DNA from 2 places in the Paenibacillus sp. FSL R7-0312 genome. Region 2 is predicted to be linked to the other one. Evidence: riboswitches for the same ligand, from Rfam matches in the RefSeq annotation. Region 2 holds a riboswitch; the other holds the start of a gene.
The links. A riboswitch is a leader RNA that binds a small molecule or an ion and turns the genes downstream of it on or off. The one in region 2 is predicted to bind glycine.
Positions count from the first base shown of each region.

Region 1: it holds a riboswitch for glycine, as region 2 does, so the genes downstream of both, MKX70_RS06480 (amino acid permease) here and gcvT (glycine cleavage system aminomethyltransferase GcvT) in region 2, are expected to answer to the same signal.

Region 1 covers NZ_JBBORE010000001.1:1,494,039-1,501,544, reverse strand. The annotation lists gene MKX70_RS06495 (methyl-accepting chemotaxis protein) at 1-639, opposite strand, end outside; gene MKX70_RS06490 (DUF4386 domain-containing protein) at 908-1,615, shown strand; gene MKX70_RS06485 (Crp/Fnr family transcriptional regulator) at 1,572-2,168, opposite strand; gene MKX70_RS06480 (amino acid permease) at 2,232-3,608, opposite strand; glycine riboswitch at 3,759-3,838, opposite strand; gene MKX70_RS06475 (ABC transporter permease) at 4,085-5,065, shown strand; gene MKX70_RS06470 (carbohydrate ABC transporter permease) at 5,080-5,994, shown strand; gene MKX70_RS06465 (ABC transporter substrate-binding protein) at 6,065-7,506, shown strand, end outside.
Region 2 covers NZ_JBBORE010000001.1:1,977,501-1,985,006, reverse strand. The annotation lists gene uvrB (excinuclease ABC subunit UvrB) at 1-1,891, opposite strand, end outside; gene MKX70_RS08585 (flagellar motor protein) at 2,071-2,859, shown strand; gene MKX70_RS08580 (flagellar motor protein MotB) at 2,856-3,749, shown strand; gene MKX70_RS08575 (hypothetical protein) at 3,834-4,466, shown strand; gene gcvH (glycine cleavage system protein GcvH) at 4,553-4,945, opposite strand; glycine riboswitch at 5,130-5,225, shown strand; glycine riboswitch at 5,229-5,328, shown strand; gene gcvT (glycine cleavage system aminomethyltransferase GcvT) at 5,464-6,585, shown strand; gene gcvPA (aminomethyl-transferring glycine dehydrogenase subunit GcvPA) at 6,585-7,506, shown strand, end outside.

The sequences.
Region 1 (7,506 bases), 480 kb from region 2:
CTGCTCCGGCCCGACTGACGCAATCTGATGGATGGATTGGCTGATCTGCTTCATCGCGGATTGGATCTCCCCCAGGGTATCCCGGATCCGCTGCGCGGACTGCTCGGTTTCCTTCGAGAATTTGCGGATTTCTTTCGCTACAACATCGAATCCCCGCCCTTTTTCCCCGGCGTGGGCGGCCTCAATGGCTGCATTAATCCCGAGCAGATTCGTCTGGTCGGCGACCTTTCTGAGGACAGCCAGCACTTCATCGCTTTTTTTGACACTTTCGGCGGTCGTTTCTGACTGGAGCAGCAGCTTCTGCGAGTAATCGGCAAGCAGTCCCGAGCCCTCTGCCACATGCCCAATCCGGGCATGTGCCTGATTTAGGGAGACGGAGATCTGATCGGCGATTTCGCGCAGCTCGGTCTGTCTGCGGACCTGGATACAGACCGCCCCGCAGACGCTTCCATCCTCTCCGTGTACCGGAAGAACCGTCCCGGCGAATTCATACCCGTAGTACTCCTTAGGGACATTAGCTTTCGAGAATTCATCATTTCTCAGCGCATGGTACAGAGGTTCGTCCGCGAGAATTATCTGCCCTGCCCGAATTCCCAGATCAATGGACGTACCAGGGAAATACGCGATGAACTTCTCCACATCACAGGGCAGCAATAGATACGTCGTAGGGAAAGGCAGCTTTCAGGATCGGCGCCAGGTTCACTATATCTTCAAAGGAGCGGATAATGTTCTTCATGGATGTGGGTTCTCCTTTATTAATCGCTTCGACATTTTCCAATGACTATCCTTTATTCAAAAACTTATTATTTAAAATTTAATCATCTCCTCTTAACTTAAGTCAATGAAGCCCTGCAGGCGCCTTAGTACAATATAACCACAATCAATAATCAATCAGGGGGTTATGTTGATGTCTGCTGCAGTGGCTCGAACCGGGGGAATATCCCTCATTGTAATGGCGGTTGCTGCCGCGCTCTCGTACGGATATGTCCATGGGAGTCTGGTAGTGGATGGAGATGCCGCTGCAACCTTCGCCAATCTTCAGGCCTCTCCGTCGCTGTTCAGGGCCGGGATTCTGGGCTGGGTACTGATTATGGCCTGTGATGTGGCAGCTGCCTGGGCCTTATATCTGGTGCTGAAGCCTGTGCATCCGGGCCTGTCCCTGCTGGGAGCATGGCTGCGCCTGGCTTATACGGCAGTGTTGGGGATTGCTGTCTCCAGTCTGATCATGGTATCACTTCTTACCGGTAACAGGGAGGTTGCGCTTTCCGGTTTCACACGAGGGGAGCTGCAGGCCGAGGTCATGCTTATTCTTCATGCTTTTGAAGCGGTATGGTCGGCTGGTTTAATTCTGTTCGGGGGGCATCTGCTGATTATCGGTATGCTGGCGGTATGGTCGGAGAATATTCCGAAGCCCATCAGTGTTCTGCTGCTGCTGGCAGGCTTCGGCTATATTGTGGTTCATCTGTGCGGCACACTTGTGCCCGGGTATGTGGAATTCCTTCAAATTATCAAATGGGTGTTCATGCTGCCGATGACCGCAGGGGAGCTGGGGCTTGGCATCTGGCTGCTGTTCAAAGTCCCGGCTGCGCGTGCTCGCGCTCAAGCCGCTTCTTAATCCGGCTGAGCGACTCCGGTGTCATCCCGAGATAGCTGGCCAGCTGATGCTGGGGGACGCGGCTGATCAGGCCGGGCCTCCGATGCAGCAGTGCCTTGAGTCGGTCTTCGGGGGATGCCGCAATGAAGGCGGCGAATTCCGCCTGCACCTGTCCGAAATTCTCCTCGATCATCCGGCGTGTCATCAGCTCCAGCTGCGTGTGTCTGGCGTACATTTCCGTCTCGGTATTCAGCGCACCGACAACCAGTACGCAATCCTCCAGGCAAGTCAGGCTATATTCTGACGAGGCCTCCTCTTTATGCGCATTGAAGATAGCGATCGCCTGCTCCTCTGTGTAGAAGTTCGAGGTGATGTCGCGGCCTGTAACGTCTACACTATGCTGCCGCACACAGCCTTTTAACACGAAATAGCAATGACCGGGAACCTCACCCTGCCTAAGCAGAATGGTTCCCTTGCTGTATTCCTCGACAAGAATCTCATCCAGAATAGCCTGCTGCTCCTCTTCGCTGAGGGAGGTCAGCCGGGTCATATATTGGAGCAATCTATGCTTCATGTTTCGGATTCCTCCTTATAACGCTGCTGACAACATGTCAGTAGCGTTTGAACATTCTTTCACTCATGTATTGATTATACTAACTTCCGCATCACTTTTCTCCTTCTTGCTCCGCATGGAGTACAGGACGAACAACAGAATGAACCATAGAGGCGTACACAGCAGCGCCGGACGGGTCTCATCTGCGAACAGCATAATGATCAAAATGGCGGCAAACAACGTTAAAACCGCATAATTGATAACAGGTGTGAACGGTGCTTTGAATTTGGACGAGGCATGTAAGTCCGGGCGGTTCTTCTTATACTTGATATGACATACGAGCACAACACCCCACACCCAGATGAAACAAATGGCGCTGATCGTTGTAACGATGCCGAACGCTTGGCCTGGAATAATCTTGCTGAGCAGCGCCCCGGCCGATATTACAAATGTAGAAATAAATAATGAGTTCGCGGGCACATGATTTCGGTTCAGCTTGCCGAGCTGCGGGGATGCCTGATCTCTTCGACTCAGATTATACAGAATCCGGCTGGTCGAGAACATCCCGCTGTTGCAGGCGGAAGCCGCTGAGGTTAAGACGACGAAATTGATAATGCCCGCAGCAACTGGAATCCCGACTAGACTGAAGGTTCGCACAAAAGGACTTTCAGCCGCACTGAGCTGGGTCCACGGGTTAATGCACAGCAGCACGAAGAGCGCGCCCACATAGAAGAAGAGAATCCGCAGAGGAATCTTGTTAATCGCCGAGGGGATATTTTTCTCCGGATCCGCTGTTTCTGCGGCTGATACACCCACAAGCTCCACACCGACATAAGCGAACACAACCATCTGGAAGGAAAATAAGAAGCCCTTAACACCGTTCGGGAACACGCCCCCGTGCTCCCAGAGATTGCGAACGCTCACCGATCCTGCATCCGTCTTGAACCCGATGACCAGCAGAATGATTCCCAGGCCGATTAAGGCAAGAATCGTGACGACTTTGATTAGGGCAAACCAGAATTCGAGTTCGCCGAAGCTTTTGACCGTTAGCAGATTGAGTCCTAACAGAATAATCAGGCAGATGACTGCCGGTACCCACTGCGGGATATCGAACCAGTACTGCACATAGACGCCCACCGCAATCACATCCGCCATCGCCGTCATAATCCAGCAGAACCAGTAGGTCCAGCCCGTAATGAATGCCGCGCGCGGCCCCAAGTAATCCTCAGCAATGTCTGTAAAAGATTGATACCCCGCCTTCGAGAGCAGCAGCTCTCCCAGCGCCCGCATCACAAAAAACACGGCAATCCCCACGAGTAAATACGTGATCATAATGGACGGGCCGGCCTGCTGAATCGCTCTGCCCGATCCCAGGAATAACCCTGTGCCAATCGTGCCGCCGATAGCGATCAGCTGTACATGCCGGTTCGCCAAATCTCTCTTTAATTCTGTCTGTGCCATTGCCTTTTTCCCCCTTAATGTGTACAACGCTATGCTGCCAAATAACATAAAAAAGAGATTGGATGTCATCCAATCTCCCGGTTCATAAGAATATCAAAATAAGCTACCTGCGCTGCTGACCGTAAAGAATCAGCATAACAAATACAAATTCCGTACTCTTCTGTCCTTTTGCCTGAGATTGTGAACCCTTCGGCGCTGCGGTCTCCCGCAGTCTCTCCAGAAGCTGCTCCTGCTATAGTGTGATCCATAGCAATCATAGCCCGTGTGATGTATTAAATTGGTGAAGCGTTAATGCATTCTGATATTCTAACATATTACTCGGCATGTGAGAGATATTCTGTGAAAAAAGTCGCAATGTTCAAGAGTTCAACATGAGGTAACTTTTGAATAAACGGGGTCATCTGCAAGAGAGAATTCGTATCTGCTCCTCTACTATAATAAATTCATCCAGATTATGTAGAGCGAGGTTAGAACCAATGGCAAATCCTTCAACCGTAAAAGCTTTGACCAAGCAGCCCCTTTCACAGCAGCAGGGCAGCTTTGGCCGTTTGCTGCGGAACATTGTGAAATACCGGGTGCTGCTGCTCATGCTGCTGCCAACCGCAATTATTTTTTTCATCAACTGTTACATCCCGATGTTCGGATTATTCATTGCTTTCAAGAATATCAACTATGTTGACGGCATTATGGGCAGTCCATGGGCGGGACTCGACAACTTCCGGTTCCTCTTCGCCACATCCGATGCCCTGCGCGTGACCATTAACACCATCGGCTACAACGTTGTCTTCATTATCTCAGGGCTCATCCTCTCTGTATCCCTGGCCATTGCGATCAACGAGGTTCGCAGCAAGCTGGCCTCCCGTTTCTTCCAGACTGTTATGATTATGCCGAATTTCTTGTCCATGGTTGTCGTCAGCTTCATAGTCTACGCCTTCCTGCACCCGGAGTACGGCTTCCTGGTCAAGCATATTCTGCCCTTGTTCGGCCATTCCTCAGTCAATGCTTATATGCATCCCAATGCATGGCCCTATATTCTGTGGCTCACCAAGATGTGGCACTCGATCGGCATCGGCAGTGTCATCTATCTGGCCGCGATCACCGGCATCAGCGAGGAGCTGTATGAAGCTGCGGTGGTGGACGGCGCCAGCAAGTGGCAGCAGATCACCCGAATTACGCTGCCGCTCCTTACGCCTATCATGGTCATTCTCACCATTCTCAACATGGGCGGTATTTTCCGCTCCGACTTCGGGCTGTTCTACCACGTTACGCTGGACTCCGGTGCGCTGCGCTCCACTACGGATGTCATCGACACCTATGTATACAGGGGGTTAATTCAGCTCAATGATCTGGGTATGTCCTCTGCGGCGAACTTTTATCAATCCGTCATCGGCTTCTTCCTTGTTATCGGGGCGAACAGTCTGGCCCGCAAGCTGAACCGCGATACGGCACTTTTCTAGAACGGAGGATCTTAATGACTACTGCAACCCGAACCCGCGCCTATCCCAAAGGCTCCAAGAGCGCCCAGATTGTGCTGAACATCTTCTTCACTGCCTTCAGTCTGGCCTGCATCCTGCCTATTCTGCTCATTGTCGCCATTTCCTTAACCAACGAGAAAACGTTAACGCTGCAGGGGTATAAATTCTGGCCCGAGAAGATTGACCTGACCGCTTACCAATATCTGTTCAACCATTCGCAGACGCTGGTCAAAGCTTATGGAATCAGCTTGACCGTTACGCTTACCGGAACCCTTCTGGCAGTACTATTGATTGCTCTGTACGCGTACCCCCTCTACCGGAAGGACTTTCCCTTTAAAAAGGCTTTTAGTTTCTACCTGCTGATCACTATGCTGTTCTCGGGAGGGCTTGTCCCTTTCTACCTGCTGTACGTTAATTATTTGGATCTGAAGGACTCGCTGATTGCACTGATCCTGCCCGGCCTCTCCAACGCATTCTATATTTTCATTGCCCGCACCTTCTTCCAGCAGACGGTTCCCGAAGAGATGATAGAATCCGGCAAATTGGACGGGGCTTCGGAATGGCGGATTTTCTTCCAGCTGGTGCTTCCGATCTCGCTGCCTGTTCTTGCCACCGTTGGTCTGTTCACTACACTGACGTATTGGAATGACTGGTTCAACTCCATGCTCTTCATTAATGACACGGACAAGTACTCCCTGCAATACGTCATGATTCAAATGATTCGTCAGGCCGAGTTCTTCAAGAACCAATTGGCGGGAAGCGGTGTAGCCCTGCTCGTACAAGAGTCGGTTCCTACCGAAAGCCTGCGGATGGCCATGGTGGTGGTGTCGATTGGCCCGATCCTGTTCATCTATCCCTTCTTCCAGAAGTACTTCACCAAAGGCCTTACTATAGGGGCAATCAAAGGCTAACCCGGTCTGACTCTGGCGTAAATGCCGGTTAGAATATATGATCTAATTATCATTGAGGAGGTTCATACAAATGAGAACAACCAGAAGCTCTGGCGCGGTGTTTGCTGCTCTGACCGCCGTGATACTGGGCATTACCGGGTGCAGCGGAGGTAATTCTAACGCTTCCACCCCGTCCAAGGCAGAATCGACAGCAGAGGCCACAGCGGCCGGAGGCACGGAGGGCAGCAACCCCGATATTTCAACGTACCGGAAGTTAACCGTTTACACGGTTGGGAACTTCCCGCAGAATGATACCAAGGCGGTTGTGGAGGAGATCAATAAATATCTCAAGGAGAAGATCAACGCCGAGATTGACTTCCAGGGGCTTCCTTGGTCCTCCTGGGCCGAGAAGATGGCGCTGGCTTACCAATCCGGGGAACAGGTGGATCTGACCTTTGCCCCTAACTGGGCGGATTTCGCCAACAACGTAGCCAAAGGCGCATTCCTGCCGCTTGATGATCTGTTAGCCCAATATGGACAAGGCATCAAGGAGACCCTCGATCCCCGTTTCCTTGAAGGCGGAACGGTAGACGGCAAAATATATGCGATCCCCACCAATAAGGAAATTGGCGAGAGCCATACCATTATGTTCCGGAAGGATCTGGTCGATAAATACGGATTCGATGTGAACTCTATCCAGACGCTGGAGGATCTGGAGCCATGGCTGCAGACCATCAAGGAGAAGGAACCGGCCATTGCACCGATCTGGCTCTCCGGCAGCGGCTCCGATACGCTTGGCTACTTCGACAAAACCAAAGAGAGCATGAAGGAAAACTTCCGTTATGAGCTGGTTGCAGGCGCTCCTGCTGGTATCGTTCTCGATACCAAGACCGATAAGATGGTTATCAGCTCCATGGAGTCCGACACGGCCATCTACCGGATGAAGCTCTACGGCGACTGGTTCAGCAAGGGGTATATCAACAAGGATGCCGCAACGACCAAAACCAGTACTGAAGACGCTTTCAAGGCAGGGAAAACCTGGATGAAATTCGGTTCAGACAAACCGGACTCCGACAAGGAAGATTCCATCGCCACCGGCATTGAGCTGGTGAAGCTGAAGGGTAATGAACCCGAGATCAGTACAGCCAGCGTCAGTAACTCTATGATGGCCATTGGACGTACCTCCATTGATCCGGAGCGGACGATGATGCTGCTGAACCTGCTGCATACCGACCCGGCTCTGGTCAACCTGATTGACTTCGGCGTAGAAGGCCGGCAGTATGTTAAGGTAGAAGGCAAGGATAACTTCATCAAGCTCCCTGACGGCATTGCTACCCGTGCCGATACAGGCTGGGCGCCGGGCATTGAATGGATGTTCGGTAACCAGACCATAACCTATCTGTGGAAAGGCGAAAATGCCGATAAATGGGAGAAGTTCAAGGCCTATAACGAGAGCGCCCATAAAGTGAAGTCCTTCGGCTTCAACTTCAATACCGACGCTGTCAAAACACAGGTCTCCGTGGTCAGCAATAT
Region 2 (7,506 bases):
TCAGGCTCTGCTTCTCTTTCTTATTCAGCTTGCCGCCGGCGCCGGTGAGATAATCGGCCTTCGACTCGGCCACTTTGGTGGCCTCGATGATGTCACGCACTTTCTTGTTGATTGTCGTAGGCGTGATGCCGTGCTTCTCATTATGGGCAATCTGAATTTCACGGCGGCGCTGGGTTTCGCTCATCGCCTTCTCCATGGAATCCGTAATGCGGTCGCCGTACAGAATGACACGTCCATCAGAGTTACGGGCCGCCCGGCCGATCGTCTGAATGAGCGAACGCTCGGAGCGGAGGAAGCCTTCCTTGTCAGCATCGAGGATGGCGACAAGGGAGACCTCCGGCAGGTCAAGACCTTCTCTTAACAAGTTAATGCCCACCAGTACATGAAACGTACCGAGCCGGAGATCCCGCAGGATGGCCATCCGCTCCAGCGTCTTGATATCAGAGTGCATATAACGCACCTTAATCCCGATTTCCTTGAAGTAATCGGTCAGATCCTCAGACATCTTCTTCGTAAGTGTTGTAACGAGCACACGCTCATCACGCTCTACACGGTCACGGATTTCGCTGATCAGATCATCGATCTGGCCCTCTGTAGGGCGTACTTCGATGATCGGGTCCAGCAGGCCGGTAGGACGGATAATCTGCTGCACCATAGTATCGCAGTGCTCCATTTCGTATGGTCCCGGTGTAGCAGACACATATACAATCTGGTTCACTTTCTCTTCGAATTCCTCGAACTGCAGCGGACGGTTATCCAGCGCGGACGGCAGGCGGAAGCCATGCTCCACCAATACTGTCTTACGCGCACGGTCACCATTGTACATAGCCCGGATCTGCGGCAGCGTTGCATGGGACTCATCAATAACAATCAGCATATCATCCGGGAAGTAATCCATTAAGGTATATGGAGTCGCTCCCGGCTCACGGAAGGTAAGCGGGCCGGAATAGTTCTCGATACCGGAGCAGAAGCCTACTTCCTTCATCATCTCAATATCATACCGCGTCCGCTGCTCCAGGCGCTGGGCTTCCAGCAGCTTGCCCGCATCACGAAGCACGGCCAGCCGTTCCTCAAGCTCCCGCTCAATGTTGATAATAGCTACACGCATTGTTTCTTCCTGGGTAACAAAGTGCGAAGCCGGGAAGATCGCGATATGATCGCGCTCGCCAATCAGCTCTCCTGTGAGAACATCAATCTCCGTAATGCGCTCTATCTCATCCCCGAACAGCTCCACACGAATCGCATGCTCCCCCTGTGAAGCCGGGAAGATCTCAACCACATCGCCGCGTACCCGGAACGTCCCGCGTACGAAGTTAATGTCATTACGCTGGTACTGGATCTCCACGAGCCTGCTCAGAATCTGATTGCGCGGCTTCTCCATCCCTACCCGCAGTGTCAGCAGCATACTTCCGTATTCCTGCGGCGAACCGAGACCGTAAATGCAGGACACACTCGCAACAATAATAACGTCACGCCGTTCGAACAGCGAACTGGTGGCGGAGTGCCGGAGCTTGTCAATTTCTTCATTTATGCTGGAATCTTTCTCTATGAAGGTATCGGAGGAAGGAATGTACGCCTCAGGCTGGTAGTAATCGTAGTAACTGACGAAGTAGTCAACGGAATTGTTCGGGAAAAATTCTTTGAACTCACTTGCCAGCTGCGCAGCAAGCGTCTTGTTGTGCGCAATAACTAGCGTCGGGCGGTTCAGTTTGGAAATCACTTGTGCGATGGTAAAGGTCTTGCCTGTACCTGTCGCTCCCAGCAGCGTCTGGTGCTTCTTGCCCTGCCGGATGCCGTCCAATAATTCTTCTATGGCATGAGGCTGATCGCCCTGGGGTGTATACTCGGACTCCAGTTCAAATGTCTTTGTACTGACGACAATATCACTCATTTGCCCGTCTCCCCTCTATCGTCTAAAATATGAATATATTATAATTGTGGCCCTAATGATTCCCCATCCATACCGTACTGAAAAATATGGAAGATAGGAATACACGTTCCCGTTTATTATACAGCGTTGCCCAGATTGATGCAAACCATAATATATAGAAATTTAAGGAGCCTGAACTTATGGATATCACTTCAATTATCGGCCTGCTGGCAGGCATTGCCGCAATGATTGGCGGCTTTCTCTGGGAGGGAGGAAGCTTATCGGGCCTGCTGCAGCTGAATGCCGCGCTTATCGTATTTGGAGGTACGCTTGCCGCTGTACTCATCAGTTTCCCGGCCTCCAGATTACGCAGTTTCCCGGCGGCTCTGCGACTGGCATTCGGCAGACATCCCGATACCACCCAGAAGAAGGCCGAAGAGCTGATCTCCATGGCTGCAATTACTCGGCGCGGGGGTGTGCTCGCACTGGAGAAGAGAGCGGAGGAGCACCCCGATACCTTTACCCGCGAAGGGCTGTTTCTTATTGTTGACGGCACCGATCCTGATCAGGTCCGGCAAATTCTTGAACTGGAGATGGACGCCAAGGAACTGAAGTATGAAGGCTATGCCAAAATTTTCGAAGCCGCCGGCGGCTATGCTCCCACTATGGGCATCATCGGCACCGTAATGGGGTTGATACGGGTACTCAGCAATCTGACGGACCCTTCTAATCTGGGGGCCTCGATCGCCGTAGCTTTTACAGCAACGCTCTATGGTGTAGCCAGTGCTAATCTTATATTTTTACCCATCGCTTCCAAAATCAAATCCCGCAGCCAAAGCGAACTGGGCAGCATGGAGATGCTGCTTGTCGGTATCCTGTCCCTGCAGAATGGGGATCATCCGCACCTGGTCCGCAAAAAACTGACCGCCTTTATTCCCGATGTCTCCCCGGGACGCAGCAGCAAAAACAACCAGGGAGAGCCGCTATGAGACAAAGAAACCGCCGCCAGCGGCGTAATGGAGGTAAGGAGAGCAGGGACCGCTGGATGATTACCTATGCGGATCTGATTACGCTTCTGCTCATTTTTTTCATCATCCTATACGCCATGAGCAGTCTGGATACGCAAAAATATGCGATCGTTACCGGTTCATTATCTGATACCTTTAAGAGCGGCAGTTCTGTGCTTGAAGGCGGAAATGGAGTACTGGATGGGAATCTGGGGAACACCGGGGCAGCAGTCTCGAATGAACAAGAAGCAGGCGGAAGAACCGGCGGCGGTCTTTCTTCCGGGGGCAATGTGAAGGAGAATGGTTCGAACGGAACCGGGACAGGGACGGATACATCCGGTCAAGAGGGGGAAACTGCAGAACACCAGCCTTCGGCGCGTGAGCTCGCTTTTCGTGAGCAGGAGGCCAAACTGGCCGCGCTTATGGGTGTAATCACCAAATACGTGGAAGATAATAACCTTGGCGAGCAGATCTTTGTAGCGGATAAACCGCAGGGCATTGCCATCACGCTTAGCGACCGGTTCCTGTTCGATGCCGGCAAAGCCGAGCTGAAATCACCTGCCTTCCCGGCACTGCGCCAGCTCTCCGGCCTGTTCCGCGGAATCGGTGCCACGATCAGCATCGAAGGCCATACCGACAATGTTCCGGTAACCGCTGCTTCAGATTACACGGATAACTGGGAGCTATCCGGCGCCCGCGCACTCTCTGTGCTGCGCTTCTTCCTGGATAACGAGGGGCTTAGCCCCGATACTTTTCAGTATGCCGGTTACGCGGATACCAGACCTGCCTACGATAACGCTACCGTTGAAGGGCGGCAGAAGAACCGCCGGGTTGAACTCATTGTCCTGCGGCAGCTTCAGGAGGAAGAATAACACGTATCTGCAAGCGAATCAGCTCAGAAATCTGCAGATGAGAAGGCACGGCAACCATTTGCTAGTACAAGGAGATTGAACGCTATGCAGACTACAAACGGAACGACACCGGATGCCACCCATTTTCTCTATTTTCTGCGGCAGCTGGTTTCACTGATCATGATTGTTTTTGCTCAGGGAATCATCACCTTCTTCATTGGTTTATTATCTGTATTTATGATGTTCTTCTCCTCCGATTACTTCTGGGGCGACCTAGCCCATGTGTATCCACCCGATAAACTGATGTATATAGGCATGGACTTCCTTATTGCCGGCGCAGCCTTTGCCCTGCCCTGGCTCGGGGTCTGGTGGATGCTCTACGGGCTGTCCGAGGATGGACGCATCCGCTGTTTCCCACTTCTTTTACTCTTCGCCTATCTGACATTTGTGATCCTCTTTCTGCAGATCAATCCGGTCTATAACCCGGAAGCCATGATCCCTTCCTCCGCCGGGGAATCCACCTTTCTGGTCTGTATGGGCATGTCTGCCGTGGTGCTTTTCCCGTTTTATTCGGCCGGTGTGTATTACTTCGTACTTAAACCCAATACCCGTCCCAGAAAAAGATACCGGTTCCTATTGCTGTGCCTTATCTTTGCCGTTGCCGGTCTGGCTCTGCTGCCCGCCCTTTGGCACTTGGCGCCAAGTATTTATCCGGGGCTGCTTAGCTTTCCGGAGTGATACAGAAACGAAAAAAGACAGACCTCTCACATTAGTGACATCTAATGTAATAAGAGAAGCCTGCCATGTTCATCTGTGCGTAAAAACTATTCCCCAACCAATTCCTTATAACCAGCCGCATCCAGCAGGCCCGATACTGCATCCGCGAACTCACCATCAAGCTCCAGCTCAAAAATCCAACCGCCGCCGTATGGCTGATCATTGATCAGCTCCGGGCTGGATTCGAGTGCGTCGTTGATCTTGGTTACCTTGCCGGATACCGGCGAGTACAGCTCCGACACCGTCTTGACAGACTCGATACTGCCTACGCTATCGCCCGCGGAAATGGCTGCGCCGACTTCAGGAAACTCAACAAACACGATGTCGCCCAATAAATGCTGCGCATGATCCGTAATTCCCACACGTACTACGCGTCCTTCACCCTGCTGTGCCCATTCATGCTCTTCGCTGTATAGCAGGTTGTTAAGCACTTCACTCATTTCAAAGCCGCCTCTTTTCCACATTTGGAGTTCTAAATTTAGTTATAGCCTAAGTTATCACCTTGCCTAATGTCAATATAACTGACAGGAAAATTAAATTTGTCATCTTTTTGACGTTTTTTGATTGACAGCGTGCTTGTAAACCCGGTTTAATGGAGTCAGTAGAAAAACATATGGTTTGCGAATGATGGCATAGGGAGAGACTGACCCTCAGGGGCAGCGCCGAAGGAGTAAGCCCGGGATGGGTGAATCTCTCAGGCAAAAGGACCTTTGCCGGACGCATCTCTGGAGAGCATCCACAGCCTGGACAACAGGAAACGGATCACCAACGGGGAAACCTGCGGGCAGGATAGCAGGGTAACTCTCAGGTACAAAGGACAGAGCGAAAGTCAATTTATGCGTTAGTGCATAATGGCTTTCGCCTGTCCTTTTTTATATTTTTAGCTGAAACAGATACTGCGCTTATAAGGCGGCATTACCGTTTCTGCTTACATGTAAACAGACTAAGGGGTGACACGATGGAGTCTTTGAGAAGAACGCCTTTTTATGATCTCTATGCCGCTTATGCGGAGTCCAGATGCATTGATTTCGGCGGCTGGGAGCTGCCGGTGCAGTTTACTGGCATCGTTAAGGAACATGAAGCAGTCCGCCAGCAGGCCGGACTGTTTGATGTATCGCATATGGGTGAATTCATGGTTGACGGCAGCGGCGCTGAAGCCTTCCTGCAGCAGATGACCACCAATGATGTCAGCCGCCTAGCAGACGGCGCAGCGCAGTATACCCTGATGCTCTATCCGAATGGCGGCGTAGTAGATGATCTGCTGGTGTACCGCCTGGGCCATGAGCGCTACATGCTGGTCGTCAATGCCTCCAATATCGACAAGGACTTCCAGTGGCTGGAGGAGCATCTCACCGCTGAATTCAGCGGTGTCAGCCTGAAGAATGTCTCTGATGAGACGCTGCTGCTCGCTCTGCAGGGTCCGCTGGCTGAGATGATTCTGGCCGAAGTTACCTCTGCCCCGCTTGCAGAGCTGAAGCCCTTCCACTTCATCGAACACGCCGAGGTCTGCGGCGTTTCTGTACTGCTCTCCCGCACCGGCTATACCGGTGAGGACGGCTTTGAGCTGTACGCCCCCGTCCACACAGCGGCTGCACTCTGGAATGGTCTGCTGGCCGCAGGCGCGCCGCATGGCCTGACCCCTGCCGGACTCGGCGCACGCGACACGCTCCGCTTCGAAGCCAAGCTGCCGCTGTACGGCCAGGAGCTCTCGGCGGATATTACGCCGCTCGAAGCGGGTGTCCAGTTCTTCGTGAAGCTGGACAAAGCCGGTTTCATCGGCCGCGATGCCTTGCTGAAGCAGAAGGAAGCCGGCCTCCCGCGCCGCCTTGTGGGGCTTGAAATGATCGACCGCGGGATTCCCCGCTCCCATTATCCCGTATATGCAGACGGTGTGAAGATCGGTGAAGTCACAACCGGTACCCAATCCCCGACGCTGAAGCGGAATCTTGGACTTGCCCTGCTGGATGCTGCCTATACTGAGATCGGCACAGAGGTGTATGTGGAGATTCGCGGCAAGCAGCTGAAGGCTGCCGTGATCAGAGCCCCGTTCTACAAAAAGATCCAAGGAGTGAAGCCGTAATGAAGCACCGCTATCTGCCTATGACGGAGCAAGACCGCGCAGAGATGATGGAAACTGTAGGGATTCAGTCCATCGATGAACTATTCGCTGATATCCCTCAATCTGTCCGCTACCAGGGAACGATGCCAATGTCCGGCCCGCTGGACGAATATGCGCTGCTGCGCCATATGAAGGGTCTGGCTGACAAGAATGCCGACTTTGATACCCATGCCAGCTTCCTTGGCGCCGGACTCTATGACCACCACATTCCTGTTGTCATTAACCATATTATTTCCCGTTCAGAATTCTATACCGCCTACACCCCCTATCAGCCGGAAATCAGCCAGGGCGAGCTTCAGGCAATCTTCGAATTCCAGTCCTATATCTGTGAGTTGACCGGCATGAAGGTCGCTAATGCAAGCATGTACGATGGTGCAACAGCCTTCTCCGAAGCAGCCGTGCTTGCCGCAGGCGCCACCAAACGCAAGAAGCTGATTGTCTCCCGTACAGTTCACCCGGAAGCCCGCCAGGTGCTGCGCACTTCCGCCAATGCCTGGGGCCTGAAAATCGTGGAGATCGATTATAAGGACGGAGTTACCGATCTTGCCAAGCTGGCTGAGGCCATTGATGCCGATACCGCCGCCGTTCTGGTCCAATCGCCCAACTTCTTCGGCGGCATCGAGGATCTGCGCCAGATTGAGCCACTGATCCATGCGGTCAAGGGCCTCCTCGTGGTCAGCGCGAATCCCATTGCACTCGGCGTGCTGGAAACCCCAGGCAAGCTGGGCGCCGACATCGTAGTCGGCGACGCGCAGCCGCTGGGGATCGCCGCATCGCTCGGAGGACCAACCTGCGGATTCTTCGCGGTTGCTGAACCGCTGATGCGCCGCATGCCGGGCCGGATCGTCGGCCAGACCGTTGACCGTAACGGCAAACGCGGCT